Regions from separate parts of the Ensifer sp. SSB1 genome, predicted to be linked through region 2. Evidence: riboswitches for the same ligand, from Rfam matches in the RefSeq annotation. Region 2 holds a riboswitch; the other holds the start of a gene.

Region 1 (7,371 bases), on a different contig from region 2:
GTCGTGGGTGACGTAGAGTGTCGGCACACCGGCACGACGATGCAGATCGACGATCTCGCCGCGGGCATGGACGCGCAGGTTCGCGTCGAGATTGGAGAGCGGCTCGTCCATCAGGAAGACGGCCGGACGGCGCACCATGGCGCGGGCGAGCGCCACGCGCTGGCGCTGGCCGCCGGACATCTGCCCGGGCTTGCGGTCGAGCAGATGGTCGATCTTCAGCGCCCCAGCCATCTCCTTGACCTGGCGCTGGATATCGCTGCGGATCTGCTTCTGCCCCGGCAGGAAATTTCCGATGACCGGCAGGCGCTGCATCGCCGTCAGGCGCCGCATGGCGAGCGGCACGGCGATGTTTTGACCTGCCGTCAGGTGCGGATAAAGCGCGTAGGACTGGAACACCATCGCAACGTTGCGGTCGGCCGCCGCCCTGCGCGCGACACTGCGGCCACCGATGACGATCTCGCCGGCATCGCCGTGATCAAGGCCGGCGACGATGCGCAGAAGCGTGCTCTTGCCGCAGCCGGAAGGGCCGACGAGCGCAATGAACTCGCCGGCTTCCGCCTCCAGGCTGACGCCCTTCAGGATGGCGTTGCCGCCATAGGACTTGGTGATGCCATCCAGCGAAAGCACGCTCATTGCGCCGCCTCCACGCGAACCTTCTTCTTGGCGGCGAGCGGATAGACGTCCTCGACGATCGGGTCGAGCACGTGGCTCGTCAGACCCGGCACCGCGACGATTTCGCTGGTCACGCCGGCATCGGTGAGTTCGTGCACGACGGCACCGACCAGCCGCTCACCCGGCATCGGCCGTTCCAGCGTGTCGATGATGAAGGAGGTCGGCGGCGCCCAGACGAGCGACGTCCCGGCATGTTTGCCGGTCCAGGCCCAGTGCAGGTGACCGCTTGCATGCAACGCCACCTCGGCTCCGGCGAAAAGATCAAAGAGCCGCTGGCGCTGGCGGGGACGGATGCCCCAGTAGCCGGTGTCGCCCTCGGCCGGGTCGTCGACGAAGAGCGGCTTGTGGGCGAAGATCGCCACCCGGCGGCCGTCGCGACCAAGCAGCTGCTCCTCCAGCCAGGCAAATTGCCTCTCTTCTTCCTCGTCCTCGAAGCCAATCAGCAGGCTGTTGAGGCCGAGCAGCCGCCAGCCGCCATGGTCGCGGCCCCAATAGTCCGGACCGGCGAGACGGCGCCAGCGGGCAAGCCGGACGGAATCCACAGGCTGGTGCGAGCCCGGCAGATGGCCGACATCGTGATTGCCGGGAACGATCGCGACCGGCATCGACAGCTGACCGATCAGGTTGAGCGAAAAGGTGATGTCGTCTTCGTGGTCGGCGCCGTCGATGGTCACATCACCGGTGTGAATGACGAGATCAGGTGCCACCGCCTCGATCCAGGCGCGAAGTGGCTCCCAATTGTCGTTGAAATGGCTCTTCGCCGGGCTGAGGTGGGTGTCGCTGATCTGGACGATCTTCATGGAAACGGCCTCCGACGATGGCTTCAAGGCAAGCGCTTCGGAGAGTTGTCATCTCCCCTCCGGCTGCGGTTGGCCGCAGTCTTTAGGGAGCTGCCATGTCAGTTTGGTAACAGCCGTTCTCAGCTGATTTTCAGTTTTTCCATGAAAGTTTCACCTTCGCCCGAGAGCGCCAACCGAGAGTGGTTGCAGCGAAACAACCTGCAAGGGAAATCGTCACGGGGGTTTAGACCGAAACAGGCCCCTGCTCTCCCATCACGGACGAAAGAAGCGCATTCGACGCATCCGCCTCGGCGATGATCCAGTCGCGAAACGCCTGAATCTTCTTCTGCCGCCGACTGCTTTGCGGATAGACCAGCCAGTAGGCACGGCCGTCGCGAACCACATGGTCGAACGGCCTGATCAGTCGGCCGCTCCTAAGTTCGTCCATCAGAAAGGTCGAAACGGCAATGGCGATGCCATGGTCGTTGAGTGTCGTGGTGACATCCATCGCCTGGACGTCGAAGATCAGCTCGGTACCGTTGCTTGCCGGCGGCTCCACCCCCGTCTCGATCATCCATCGCCGCCACCAGCTGGCATTGCCGAAGCGCCGCACGCGCAGCACGTCGGAGGGATGCCTGAGCTGGTGCTTTTCCCGGAAAGAAGGGGTGCAGACCGGCATGTAATCGATCGGGAAAAGCGGAAACACGTCGTTGCCGGGCCAGTCGCCATTGCCGCTACGCACGACAAGATCGATTGCATCACGCTTGAAGTCGATCAGCTCCGTCGACATGTGCACCCGAATGCTGATGTTCGGATGGGCCGTCTGGAAGGAGGCGAGCCTGGAGCCGAGCCAGCTCGACACGACGGTCGGCAATATGGAGATATGCAGGTGATGTTCGGTCTTGTCGGTGATTTCCGAAAAGGCCGCCCCGAGAAGGTCGATCGCCTCCGTCACCTTCGGCGCCAGCTGCCGCCCGGCCGCCGTCAACCGCACCTCGCGCGGAAGCCGGACGAAGAGCGGCGTGCCTATGCGCTCCTCCAGCAGCCGGATCTGGTAGCTGACCGCCGCCTGGGTCATGCCGAGTTCGTCGGCGGCGCGGGTGAAACTCAGGTGCCGGGCAGCCGCTTCGAACGCGCGCACCGCACTCATGGGAGGAATCTTGCTCATTGCGTTGAGATAAGCATTCTTTATGCCAGCATGCGAGAAATCGCTTTGCGCGAAGCGGCAAAATTCCTCACTTTTTTCGCGAACACAACAGCAAAAACAAAGAGGATAGCAATGCTTAGCGCGCTGCGATCAACGATCCTTCATGTCCTGAAGCGGGCCGGGAACGTGCTCAGCCCAACCATCGCCATCGATACCTTCAGCGAGTTCCAGCTGAGGGATATCGGCCTGACGCGGGACCACGAGAACATTCGGGCGCGCGTCGGCGACGTTGCCGATCCGTGGCACTGGCCGAAGGACGACAACGCACAAAAGCCGCAGCCCTCACCGACGCGGGACTGCGTTGACATGCCGCGCGTGGCGCGGGCTTCGCCTCGCGCCCAGCCCGGAGAGAACAAAGACGTCAGCATGTCGCTCTGCGACTGAAGCGGTAACAATTCTCAGCTGTCGCAATCTGCCACCTGCCAGCCGCCGGATCGAATGAGCAGAAATTCGCTCCGGCGCTTCCTGGAATATCGTACCCTCCGCAAATGACGGACAAAGGCGCGAGCGCGCGGCATCGAAGCCGAGAGCGTCCCGCCAACGGGCTTTGCAGCGCCCCTTCGTTTACGCCCTGTTATCCACATGGCGAAAGAAATCACCTCCCCACCCGGGCCGGAGGCACCTCACACCTATTGACGCGGACATGCGATCTACTACTATATGTAGTGTTCGAGGTTCTTCCGATTCGCAAGGATTGGGAGCTAAGACGGGAATACGGTGCGCCGGCGGGTTTCCGCCCGGCTATGCCGCAGCTGCCCCCGCAACTGTAGACGGAGAGCGACTGTCCGGAATTGGACCACTGAGGCATAAGGCCTCGGGAAGGTCGGGATGGAAGCTTTGACCCGTAAGCCAGGAGACCTGCCTCGAGCAACAAACGTCCGCGGGCGGGGTGTCCGGAGGGGTTGAGTGCGTGGCAGGATGAGCCTGCCCGATCGTCTCGACATCTCCCCGGCAGCCTGTCGAAAGCTTCGGGGTGAAGTCATGTCAGTTTCTTCCAGTTCAGATCCACCTTCTGCGGACGGGTGCGCATTGTTGCGCGCCTGATCGAAAGGCCGCGCCCTGAAAGCCCGCACCCGCGGAATTCCTGAGCGCCCGACAAGAACGAGCCGGCCCGGTTGTGTAACCGACCTGGGGCCAGCTTACCGGCGTCAACTCCGGTCGAGGCGACCGGGGAACGATGTTTTGTGCCCTATCGCCAAGCCTGCGGTTCGCGTTCGCGCGACCCGACGACTTTTTGCGCCCATTTGCGAGACCTCACGAGGAACCCATGTCGATCACCGTCTACAGCAAACCCGCCTGCGTCCAATGCACCGCCACCACCCGCGCGCTCGACCGCCAGGGCATCGATTATCGCATCGTCGATATCTCCGAGGATTCCGATGCATTCGCGCTCGTGCAGGGTCTCGGTTACCGGCAGGTTCCAGTGGTCGTCGCCGGCGAGCGGCATTGGGCGGGGTTCCGCCCGGACATGATCAGCGCGCTTTCCTGAGGGAGAGAAGCGATGGGGCTGATCGTCTATTTTTCCAGCCGCTCGGAAAACACCCATCGCTTCGTCGAGAAACTCGGCCTTCGCGCAGCCCGTATACCGCTCAAGGAAAGTAAGGGCGCACTTACGATTTCGGAGCCCTATGTGCTCGTCGTGCCGACCTATTGCGGCGACGACGGCCGGGGTGCCGTGCCGAAACAGGTGATCCGCTTCCTGAACGACGCGGGCAACCGCTCCCACATCCGCGGCGTGATCGCAGCGGGCAACAGCAATTTCGGCGCGACCTACGGGATCGCCGGCGACGTGATCTCGGCCAAGTGCCAGGTGCCCTACCTCTACCGGTTCGAACTGCTCGGAACCGATGAGGACGTCGCCAATGTCAAAAACGGGATGAAAAGATTTTGGACGTCTCAACACTCGAACGCCCCCTGAAGGCGACGGAACCGGCGCTGGACTACCATGCGCTCAACGCGATGCTGAACCTCTATGACGAAGAGGGGCGGATCCAGCTCGACAAGGACCGGCAGGCGGCGAAGCAATACTTCCTCCAGCACGTCAACCAGAACACCGTGTTCTTCCATAACCTTCGCGAGAAGCTCGATTATCTGGTGACCGAGGGCTACTACGAGCAAGAGGTTCTCGACCAGTATTCCTTCAACTTCGTGCGCGATCTCTACGACCACGCCTATTCGAAGAAGTTCCGCTTCCCGACGTTCCTTGGCGCGTTCAAATACTACACGTCCTATACGCTGAAGACCTTCGACGGAAAGCGTTACCTGGAGCGCTACGAGGACCGCGTCTGCATGGTGGCTATGACGCTGGCGCGCGGCGATGAAGAGCTTGCCCGCGACCTAGTCGACGAGATCATTTCCGGCCGCTTCCAGCCGGCAACACCGACCTTCCTCAATGCCGGCAAGAAGAGCCGCGGCGAACTCGTCTCCTGCTTTTTGCTCAGGATCGAGGACAACATGGAGAGCATCGGCCGCGCGATCAATTCGGCGCTGCAGCTTTCCAAGCGCGGCGGCGGCGTGGCGCTGTCGCTCACCAACATCCGTGAGATGGGCGCGCCGATCAAGCAGATCGAGAACCAGTCCTCCGGCGTCATCCCGGTCATGAAGCTTCTGGAGGACTCGTTCTCCTACGCCAACCAGCTTGGCGCGCGTCAGGGCGCAGGTGCTGTCTATCTCCATGCCCACCACCCCGACATCATGCGCTTCCTCGATACCAAGCGCGAAAACGCCGACGAGAAGATCCGCATCAAGACGCTGTCGCTCGGCGTCGTCATCCCGGACATCACCTTCGAGCTCGCCCGCAACAACGAGGACATGTACCTGTTCTCGCCCTATGACGTGGAGCAGGTCTACGATGTGCCGCTCACCGAGATCTCGGTGACGGAAAAATATCGCGAGATGGTCGAGGATGCCCGCATCCGCAAGCGGAAGATCAAGGCGCGCGAATTCTTCCAGATCATCGCAGAGATCCAGTTCGAAAGCGGCTATCCGTACATCATGTTCGAGGACACGGTGAACCGGGCAAACCCGATCGCCGGGCGTATCACCATGAGCAACCTCTGCTCGGAGATCCTGCAGGTGAACGAGCCGAGCGAATTCAACGACGACCTCTCCTACGCCAAGATGGGCAAGGACATTTCCTGCAACCTCGGTTCGCTGAACATCGCAGCAGCGATGGACTCGGCCGATTTCGGCAAGACCATCGAGACCTCTATCCGGGCACTCACCGCCGTCTCCGAGATGAGCCACATCTCGTCCGTGCCCTCGATCGAAAAGGGCAATGACGACAGTCACGCGATCGGCCTCGGTCAGATGAACCTGCATGGCTATCTCGCCCGCGAGCGCATCTATTACGGCTCGGAGGAAGGCATCGACTTCACCAACATCTATTTCTACACGGTGACCTACCACGCCATCCGCGCATCGAACCGGCTGGCGGTCGAAAAGGGCAAGAGCTTCGCCGGCTTCGAAAACTCGAAATACGCCTCTGGCGACTATTTCGACAAATACACCGAGGCCGAGTGGCTGCCGGCGACCGAAAAGGTGAAGGCACTATTCGAGGAAGCCGGCATCGCGATCCCGACGCAGGAAGACTGGCTGGAACTGAAACGGGCGGTGATCGAGGGCGGCCTCTACAACCAGAACCTTCAGGCCGTGCCGCCGACGGGCTCAATCTCCTACATCAACCACTCGACGTCCTCGATCCACCCGATCGTGTCGAAGATCGAGATCCGCAAGGAAGGCAAGATCGGCCGCGTCTATTACCCCGCAGCCTTCATGACGAATGACAATCTCGACTATTACCAGGACGCCTACGAGATCGGGCCGGAAAAGATCATCGACACCTACGCGGCGGCCACCCAGCACGTCGACCAGGGCCTGTCGCTGACGCTCTTCTTCCGCGACACGGCGACCACCCGCGACATCAACCGCGCCCAGATCCACGCCTGGAAGAAGGGCATCAAGACCATCTACTACATCCGCCTTCGGCAGATGGCGCTTGAGGGCACGCAGGTCCAGGGCTGCGTTTCCTGCGCGCTCTAACGCCGCGTTCCAGCAATTGCTCAAACGGCCCCCACCCTAACCCTCTCCCCGCAGGCGGGGAGTGGGGACGTGCCATACCAACGCCCGAGATGCGGGCGGCCCCGATGATGTTAGGCGGTGCGGCATTGTCCCTTCTCCCCGTACGCGGGGAGAAGGCGCCGGCAGGCGGATGTGGGGCCATACCCGCACCGCGCAGATGTGGGGCACCCACGATCACAAAGGTCCAACGACATGAACATGCACGCCAAATCCGCAAGCCGCATCCGCGCCATCAATTGGAACCGCATCGAGGACGACAAGGATCTGGAGGTCTGGAACCGCCTGACCGGTAATTTCTGGCTGCCGGAAAAAGTGCCGCTCTCCAACGACATCCCCTCCTGGGCGACGCTGAAGCCGGAGGAGCAGAAACTGACGATCCGGGTCTTCACCGGCCTCACCTTGCTCGACACGATCCAGAACGGCGTCGGCGCCATCAGGCTGATGGAGGATGCGGCCACGCCGCATGAAGAGGCGGTGCTTTCCAACATCTCCTTCATGGAGGCGGTCCACGCCCGCTCCTACTCCTCGATCTTCTCGACGCTCTGCCTGACGCCCGACGTCGACGACGCCTATCGCTGGTCCGAGGAAAACGAGTTCCTGCAGAAGAAATCGGCGCTGATCACGGCAGAGTAT
Region 2 (7,371 bases):
TGATCTGCGGCGTCGAAGGCCGCTATTCCAGGCACATGCGCGACGTTTCGCAGATCATCGGCAAGCGTGAAGGCGTGCTCGACTTCTCGGCCCTCAGCCTGCTGATCTCCCAGCGCGGCGCCACCTTCTTCACCGACACCTATGTGAGCTACTGCCCGAGCGCCGAGGAGATCGCGCAGACGACGGTCATGGCCGCACAGGAAATCCGCCGCTTCGGCATCACGCCGCGTGCGGCCCTCGTCTCGCACTCGAACTTCGGTTCGCGCGATTCGGAAAGCGCCACCAAGATGCGCAAGGCGCTTCAGCTGGTGCTCGAACTGGCGCCCGATCTCGAAGTCGACGGCGAAATGCACGGCGATGCTGCGATCTCGGAAGCGCTGCGCCATCGCGTCATGCCGGACAGCAGCCTGTCGGGCGAAGCCAACCTCCTAGTCTTCCCCAATCTCGATGCCGCCAACATCACGCTCGGCGTCGTCAAAACCATGACCGACAGCCTGCATGTCGGCCCGATTCTTCTCGGTTCGGCGCTTCCCGCCCACATCCTGTCGCCTTCGGTCACGTCGCGCGGTGTCGTCAACATGGCGGCTCTCGCGGTCGTCGAAGCCAGCCATCCGGGCTGAAATGATACCGCGGAGATCGCCTTCGATCTTCGCGGAGTTCGGGCGCCGCACCGGCGCCCCCAATGCCATATCCAGGCGCCGCGCAATCGTTGAGCGCGGCGCTCTATCGCCCGAGAATCACAGCGGAATCACCCTCTACCGCAGGCTCGCGCAAACCGACCGCGGCGGTCGGCAATCGAAAATTGCAAAATTGGCATTACACACCAAACAGGTAAGTTTGCGCTGGACAAAAGGTGAACCCCTAACCATGCTGGAGCCTCGGACGAGATTCGGTGTTGTGGCATGACTGAGCAGCAGGCTGTCCTCGACATGCTGGAAATCCTGGAATGCGGCGGCTGTGTCGAGCCCGCTCATTTCTTTACGTTGATGCGCCGCACGTTCCGCATCGCCCATCTCCTGTACCTGGAAGCCGAGCCCTACGCGGACGAACTCAAGATCTGCCGCCTGCATCACACCTTCGGTGCCTATGCCGCAGAAATCTACCGGTCGCGCGGCCTTCACCGAATCGACCCTATCTTGAAACTCGCACTTGGCGGCGTTCGCCCGGTGGAGTGGACGATGGCGCGACATCGCTTTGCGGACTGCGAGCCGCTTTTCCAGGCGGCACAGGAGATCGGTCTTTCCACCGAGGGCGTCGCCCTGCCGCTACCATCACCGGCCGGCCGGATGGCGATGCTGGCGATCAACGTCAACATGCCGGCCGACGAGTGGACGGTCTATCGGCGCCATCACCTGCGCGATTTCCAGCTCGCGGCGAATCTCTTCCACGCCGCCATGCTGGAGCACGGCGCGATGGCCGGCAGCATTTCGACCCGCGACATGCGGCTCACCGGCCGCGAGACCGAGGTTTTGACCTGGGCCGCTGCCGGCAAGAGCTATTGGGAGATCGCAACGATTCTCGGCATTTCCGAGCGCACCGTGCGCTTTTTCATGACCAATGCGAGGCGCAAGCTCAATGTCGTGTCCAATACGCAGGCCGTTGCCCAGGCCGTCCGCCATGCGCTGATCCCCACCGTTTGACGCAGCTCGCGCCAAGTCCTCCAAAAAACCCCTCGAAATCTAGTGGGAAAAATCGCTGATTTAAACTGTCACTACCGACAGTTACGCGACCGCCGCCGGCCTGACAGCATCCGCCCATCCCCAAACAAGGATGGAGAAAAAGATGATCAGGATCCTGAACGGAAAGACCCGCGCACAGCACCCGCAGGCCGTCGACGATATGTTTCGGCTGCGCAAGCGCGTCTTTCACGATTTCCTAAAATGGGATGTGCAGACGGACGGCGAGTGGGAAATCGACAACTACGACAAGGCAAATCCGCTCTACGTGCTCTCCTATGCCCCCGACACCGGTCGCCTGCGTGGCGCGCTGCGGCTGCTGCCGACGCTCGGCCCCAACATGCTGGACGACACCTTCCCGATCCTGCTCGGCGACAACCCGGAAATCCGCAGCGCCTCGGTATGGGAATCGAGCCGCTTCTGCATCGAGCCGGAGATTTCGCAGGACCGCGCCTCGAATCAGGTCACCGTTGCAGCGGCCGAATTGATGTGCGGCGTCGGTGAACTCGGCCTTGCCTCCGGCATCACCCATATCGTCACCGTTACCGACGTGTTCCTGGAGCGCATGTTCCGCCGCATGGGATGCCCCGGCGAGCGCATTGCCGAACCGCACCGCATCGGCTCGGTCTTTGCCGTTGCCGTCGCCTGGGAAGTGAATGAGAGCCTGCTCCAGCGTATGAAAGCGGTAGCCGCCATCGAAGGCACTGTTCTCGAACGTCCGATGTCGCTGGAAACCGCCCGCGCCGCTTGATCTCTTCGCTCTGCCGGGCCCGTTAACGCAAACCGCCGCTTGTCGTTGCACGATCGCCGACAAGCTCTATGATGGAGGTGAAACAGGAATTGCCGCTGGCAGCCGCCCATATCAGAAGACCGGCGTCATGCGGTTGCAGGAAGAGACTTCGCCCGTGTTCCCGCGCTTGAAACACCTCGCTGCGGTGCTTGTGCCGTTTGCCCTGGTCGGTGCCGATCCTTCGCTGGCATCGACCGTGTGCGACCGGCTGAACACGCGTCTTGCGCAGCTGCCTGACATCGTCTCCAGCAATGCCGACGCCCGTGACTATGCGAGTGCGATCTCCCGCCAGAACATCGAACTGCGCAGGGCGAAGAACGACCGCCGTCGTGCGGCCTGTGGTGACGGCAACGTCGTCACCTTCGATGGCGGCAACCCGGATATCTGTGGCGAACTCGACGGTCTCATTGCCGAGATGGAAGACAATCTGCGCATGCTGAAGTCGGAGCGCGAGCAGATTGTTGCCGGAGGCAGCCAGGACAGCCGTCGCCGCATCCTTGCCGCGCTGGAGATCAATGGCTGCTACGGCGACCGCGAAGAGTTCGCGAGCGTCGACCCCGAAGAGCCCGAATCGCACCGCAACATCATTGCCGATCTGCCGCCGGACGACGCCTACGGCCCGATGCTTGGCGAAGACGGCTATGCCCCGCAGGAACGCTACTACAGCGGCACGCTGCGGACCATGTGCGTGCGCACCTGCGACGGCGCCTTTTTCCCGATCTCCTCGGACGCGACGCCGGCCGATTTCCCGCGGGACGAACAGGCCTGCCGGGCGCGCTGCCCGGGTGCCGAAACCGAACTCTACTTCCATGATATCAACACGGAAGAGAGCGACCAGATGGTCTCGGCCGTGACCGGCCGGCCCTATACCGAAATGCCGAATGCCTTCGCCTATCGCACGCGCGGTGTCAGCAAGCCCGGCATGTGCGGCTGCCAGATACCACAGACCGCCGCAACCTCACCGAAGACGACCGGCACCAGGATCGGTGACGACCAGTCGTCCATCGTCGTGATCGAAACCAAGAAGCCGGCGGAGACCATGACCGCCAAGGCACCGCCTGAGGAGCGGCCCTACGATCCGTCGAAGAGCAAGGTGCGCGTCGTCGGCCCGACCTTCCTGCCGCAACAGGAAACCTCGATCGACCTGAAGCACCCGAAGGGACCGGCCTATCAACCGGTCCAGAACTGATCCCGGCGCGCCATCTCAAAGCGCGCCGCGATCTTCAGTTTCGCTCGTTGCGCTTCAAGTTCTCGATATTTCGCATCGCTGTCGCAATACCGCTGCGCACTTTGGCGCAACGGGTTTCAGGAACGCTCGCTGCAGTTCCCCCAGCCTTCCTCGAACACGAGTTCTTCCAGCGGCAGACGCTGCCGCCATCCCTTCACCGCCAGCTCCGGCTGTTGGTAGAGGCGATCGACATAGCCGAGGCAGAGCCAGGCGACGATCTCGACATGACCAGGGATGCCGAGGATCGCCTTGATCTCCGCCTCGTGGAAGATGCTGACCCAGCCGACACCGACACCTTCGGCGCGCGCGGCAAGCCACAGGTTCTGCACGGCGCAAACCGTGGAATAGACATCCATCTGCGGATTATGGGTACGGCCGAGGACGACGGCGCCGCCGCGCGTGCGGTCACAGGTGACGCAGATGCTGAGCGGCGCCTTGCGAATGCCCTCGAGTTTCAGCGAACGGTACTTCGTCTGCTGTTCCGCCTCGAACATCAAGGCGGCCTCGTCGTTGGCGCGGCGAAAGGCCTGCCAGACGCGCTCACGCGTTTCTTCCGCTCGCACCAGCACGAAGTTCCAGGGCTGCATGAAGCCGACAGACGGCGCGCTATGCGCAGCCGTAAGCAGGCGTTTCACCAGATCGTCGGGAAGAGGTTCTGCGAGAAATTCGTCGCGCACGTCGCGGCGTGTTTCGATGGCGCGGTAGACGGCCTCCCGCTCATTGCGCGCGAAGGCACCGGCAGCCGCAAGGCCGCCCTTCGGTTCAGTTAGCATCGTTCGATCCCCAACAATGCGCAACCTCCCGCCGTCCGCGCGGGGTTCGGTCTATCTTGCCAGGCCGGTCTTCTGACTCCGGTTCAACCGGCCGCCTCACCTTCCCAGACCGATTGAAGATCCAGTGGCAAATCCTTGAATCAATTCAAGGCACTTAGAGGCGACCGTCCCCGTCACAGCGTTGGGCACGTTCCGGAATGACGCCGGATTCCCGATTCTCCCGCTCGCGCGGGCACCTGACGCCGCCATAAGCGCATAGCGGCAACCGAAAGACAAGCGCCGCCTATAGCGGCGCCACCGGATGCGGCGAACCGTCATAGCCGCCCCAGACCGATTGATCGAAGCAGATCACCGATCCGGTCATTAGCCCCGATTCAGCCGAAGACAGATAGGCGCAGGCACGTGCCACCTCTGCCGGGTCGACGAGCCGGCCGAACGGCTGGCTGGCAGCCGCCTTTTCGAGCCAGTCCACCGATGCACCGTGAAACTCGCGCTGGATCCGGTCCTCGCCTTCGGAAGCCATCCAGCCGATATTCAGGCCGTTGACCCGAATGCGGTTTCGCAGGAGCGCATAGGCCGTATTCTTGGTCAACGTCTCCAGCGCCCCTTTCGACGAGCAATAGGCGGCGATGAAGGGCTGCCCGGCCATCGCCGACATGGAGCCGATATTGACGATCGTGCCTTCGGTTCGCTCGCGTCGCATCACCTTCACCGTCTCCTGCATCAGGAAGAACGGCGCTCGCACGTTGATCGCGAACATCCGGTCGAAAAGTTCGGGCGTCGTATCGAGGATCGTGCCGCGGTCAGTGATCGCGGCGGCATTGACCAGCGCATCGACCCGGCCGAACTCCGCATCACAAGCGGCAACGACCTTACGGGCGTCCTCCACCTTTTCGAGATCGGCTTCGACATAGACCACCTTCGCGCCGCTGTCCTTGCCGATCTCCTCAGCCTTCGCCCGCCCCTTGGCCGCATTGCGTCCGCAGATGACGATGCCGGCAGCACCACGCTCGGCGAAGAGGCCGGCAATCGTTGCGCCCAACCCTTGCGTGCCACCGGTGACGACGGCGATCTTGCCTTCCAATTGTCCACTCATCGAATTGCTCCTCGAAGATGATCGTGTCAAACAGCGACGGCTCCCGGGCGAAACGCACCGGGAGCCTTTCGAATGGGTAGTTGAACCATCAGCTCAGCTTGCGCTTCGCCTGCGCGTCGAGCGCCGCGTGAAAATCCTGCGAACTCGTTCCCGCGGCCAGCGCCTCGCGCATCAGCTGTGCCTGGGTCTTCGGCGCCAGCCCGCCGAGCGGCGGATCACGGTCGAGATTGGTCGGGAAGGAGTAGCCTTCTGCACAGGATGCGATCGCGTTGGCCGCTTCCGCTTCGGTCAGCTGGCCGTTGGCCAGCAACGCCTTCAGCGCCGGGTAGAGCGTTGCGCTCATCGTCAGCCGATCGACGGTCTCCATCGCCCGGCCAAAGGCGGAGGACACCTGCAGCAGGTTCGCCACGCGACGGATATCGGCGGAGCGGTTGTTGCCGGCTGCATGGAAGAGCGCCGGATTGAAGAAGACGACATCGCCCTTTTCGAGCGGGAGCTGCACGTGATGCTCGTCGAAATAGGCGCGGAACTCCGGCCGGTTGAGCGCCAGGTAGCCCGGCACATAGGTCTGGCTATAGGGCAGGAACAGCGTCGGTCCGCTCTCGAGCGGCATGTCGCAATGGGCAACCGCGCCCTGCAGCGTCAGCACCGGCGAGAGCTTGTGCACGTGCGCCGGGTACTGCTCGATCACCGCGGAGGTCTGGAAGCCGAGATGATAGTCCCGGTGCGCCGACTGCGCAGCACCACCCGGATTGACGCGGTTCACCTGCGCCGTCATCTGGTAGTTCGGCCCGAGCCAGGCTTCGCTGACGAGTGCGATGATGGTATTGCCGTAATAGGCGGCAAAATTCTCCGGTGCCTTGAGGCAGTGCTTCTCCAGCGAGTTCCAGATGCGATCGTTGGCGCCGGGCTTGGCAAAGTGATCGCCGCCGCCGCTGTTGCTGCGATGCTGCTCCTCGATGATCTCGTCGAAGACGGTGCTCGCGACATCGACCGCGGCGGTATCGGCAAAGGCGCGCTTGAAGACCGCCACGCCCGGGCCGGTCGCCAGCGCCTCGCAGATCTCGGCAAGCACCGCACGCCGCGTCTCGGAATTGCCGCAGGCGGCGACGAGATCGGCGCTGTTGTAGCTCAGCACGTTCTTGTCGCAGCCCGAGGCATGGGGATAGTCCGCCAGATTGGTTCGGCGCTCCACTTCCGCCCGGAATGCCTCGATACCGCAGGTCTCTTCGGTGAGCCACACACGCTCGATCCGCTGCCGCGCACTGTTGTCGGTCTTCATCCCGTTTCCTCCTCTGGAACACCTTGATGAACACGACTATAGGCGGCGGCAAAACATGATATAGGGCAAGAATCCATCAAAAATCCATCAGGAGATCCATGGCGATGGCCCATCCGTTTCTGGTCAAGGACATCGCCTTTCAGGCCGGCCTCAGCACCGCGACGGTCGATCGCGTGCTCAACGAGCGCCCGGGCGTCCGCCGCCAGACGAGCGCCCGTGTTCGCGCTGCCATCGAGGAACTGGAAAAGCAGCAGGCCGGACTCGACATTCAGGGCCGCAAGTTCGCGATCGATATCGTCATGGAGGCGCCCGAGCGCTTCACCGATGCGGTGCGGCGGGCCTTCGAAAGCGAAGCGATGACATTGGCACCGACAAGCTTTCGCTGCCGTTTTCACTTCGCCGAGACCATGCGCCCACACGACATCGTGCAACTGCTCGATCGCATCCGCCTGCGAGGAACCGATGGGCTCGTCTTGAAGGCACCGGATGTGCCCGAGATCGTCGCGGCCGTCGCACGCTTCGAAAC

Evidence for each region. Region 2 has a riboswitch for cobalamin ahead of bluB (5,6-dimethylbenzimidazole synthase). Riboswitches for the same ligand answer to the same signal wherever they lie in the genome.
Region 1: another riboswitch for cobalamin. It lies ahead of nrdH (glutaredoxin-like protein NrdH); the one in region 2 lies ahead of bluB (5,6-dimethylbenzimidazole synthase).

The regions. Positions count from the first base shown of each region.
Region 1 covers NZ_JAEPRP010000077.1:18,692-26,062, forward strand. Annotated here, with positions in the region: gene I8N66_RS19455 (ABC transporter ATP-binding protein) at 1-633, opposite strand, end outside; gene I8N66_RS19460 (metallophosphoesterase) at 630-1,472, opposite strand; gene I8N66_RS19465 (LysR substrate-binding domain-containing protein) at 1,696-2,601, opposite strand; gene I8N66_RS19470 (hypothetical protein) at 2,665-3,042, shown strand; cobalamin riboswitch at 3,314-3,539, shown strand; gene nrdH (glutaredoxin-like protein NrdH) at 3,926-4,147, shown strand; gene nrdI (class Ib ribonucleoside-diphosphate reductase assembly flavoprotein NrdI) at 4,160-4,576, shown strand; gene nrdE (class 1b ribonucleoside-diphosphate reductase subunit alpha) at 4,546-6,699, shown strand; gene nrdF (class 1b ribonucleoside-diphosphate reductase subunit beta) at 6,931-7,371, shown strand, end outside.
Region 2 covers NZ_JAEPRP010000075.1:8,175-15,545, reverse strand. Annotated here, with positions in the region: gene I8N66_RS19070 (NADP-dependent malic enzyme) at 1-620, shown strand, start outside; gene I8N66_RS19065 (LuxR family transcriptional regulator) at 903-1,640, shown strand; gene I8N66_RS19060 (acyl-homoserine-lactone synthase) at 1,783-2,427, shown strand; gene I8N66_RS19055 (DUF2865 domain-containing protein) at 2,555-3,655, shown strand; gene bluB (5,6-dimethylbenzimidazole synthase) at 3,772-4,467, opposite strand; cobalamin riboswitch at 4,512-4,722, opposite strand; gene I8N66_RS19045 (SDR family oxidoreductase) at 4,751-5,563, opposite strand; gene I8N66_RS19040 (phytanoyl-CoA dioxygenase family protein) at 5,652-6,845, opposite strand; gene I8N66_RS19035 (LacI family DNA-binding transcriptional regulator) at 6,950-7,371, shown strand, end outside.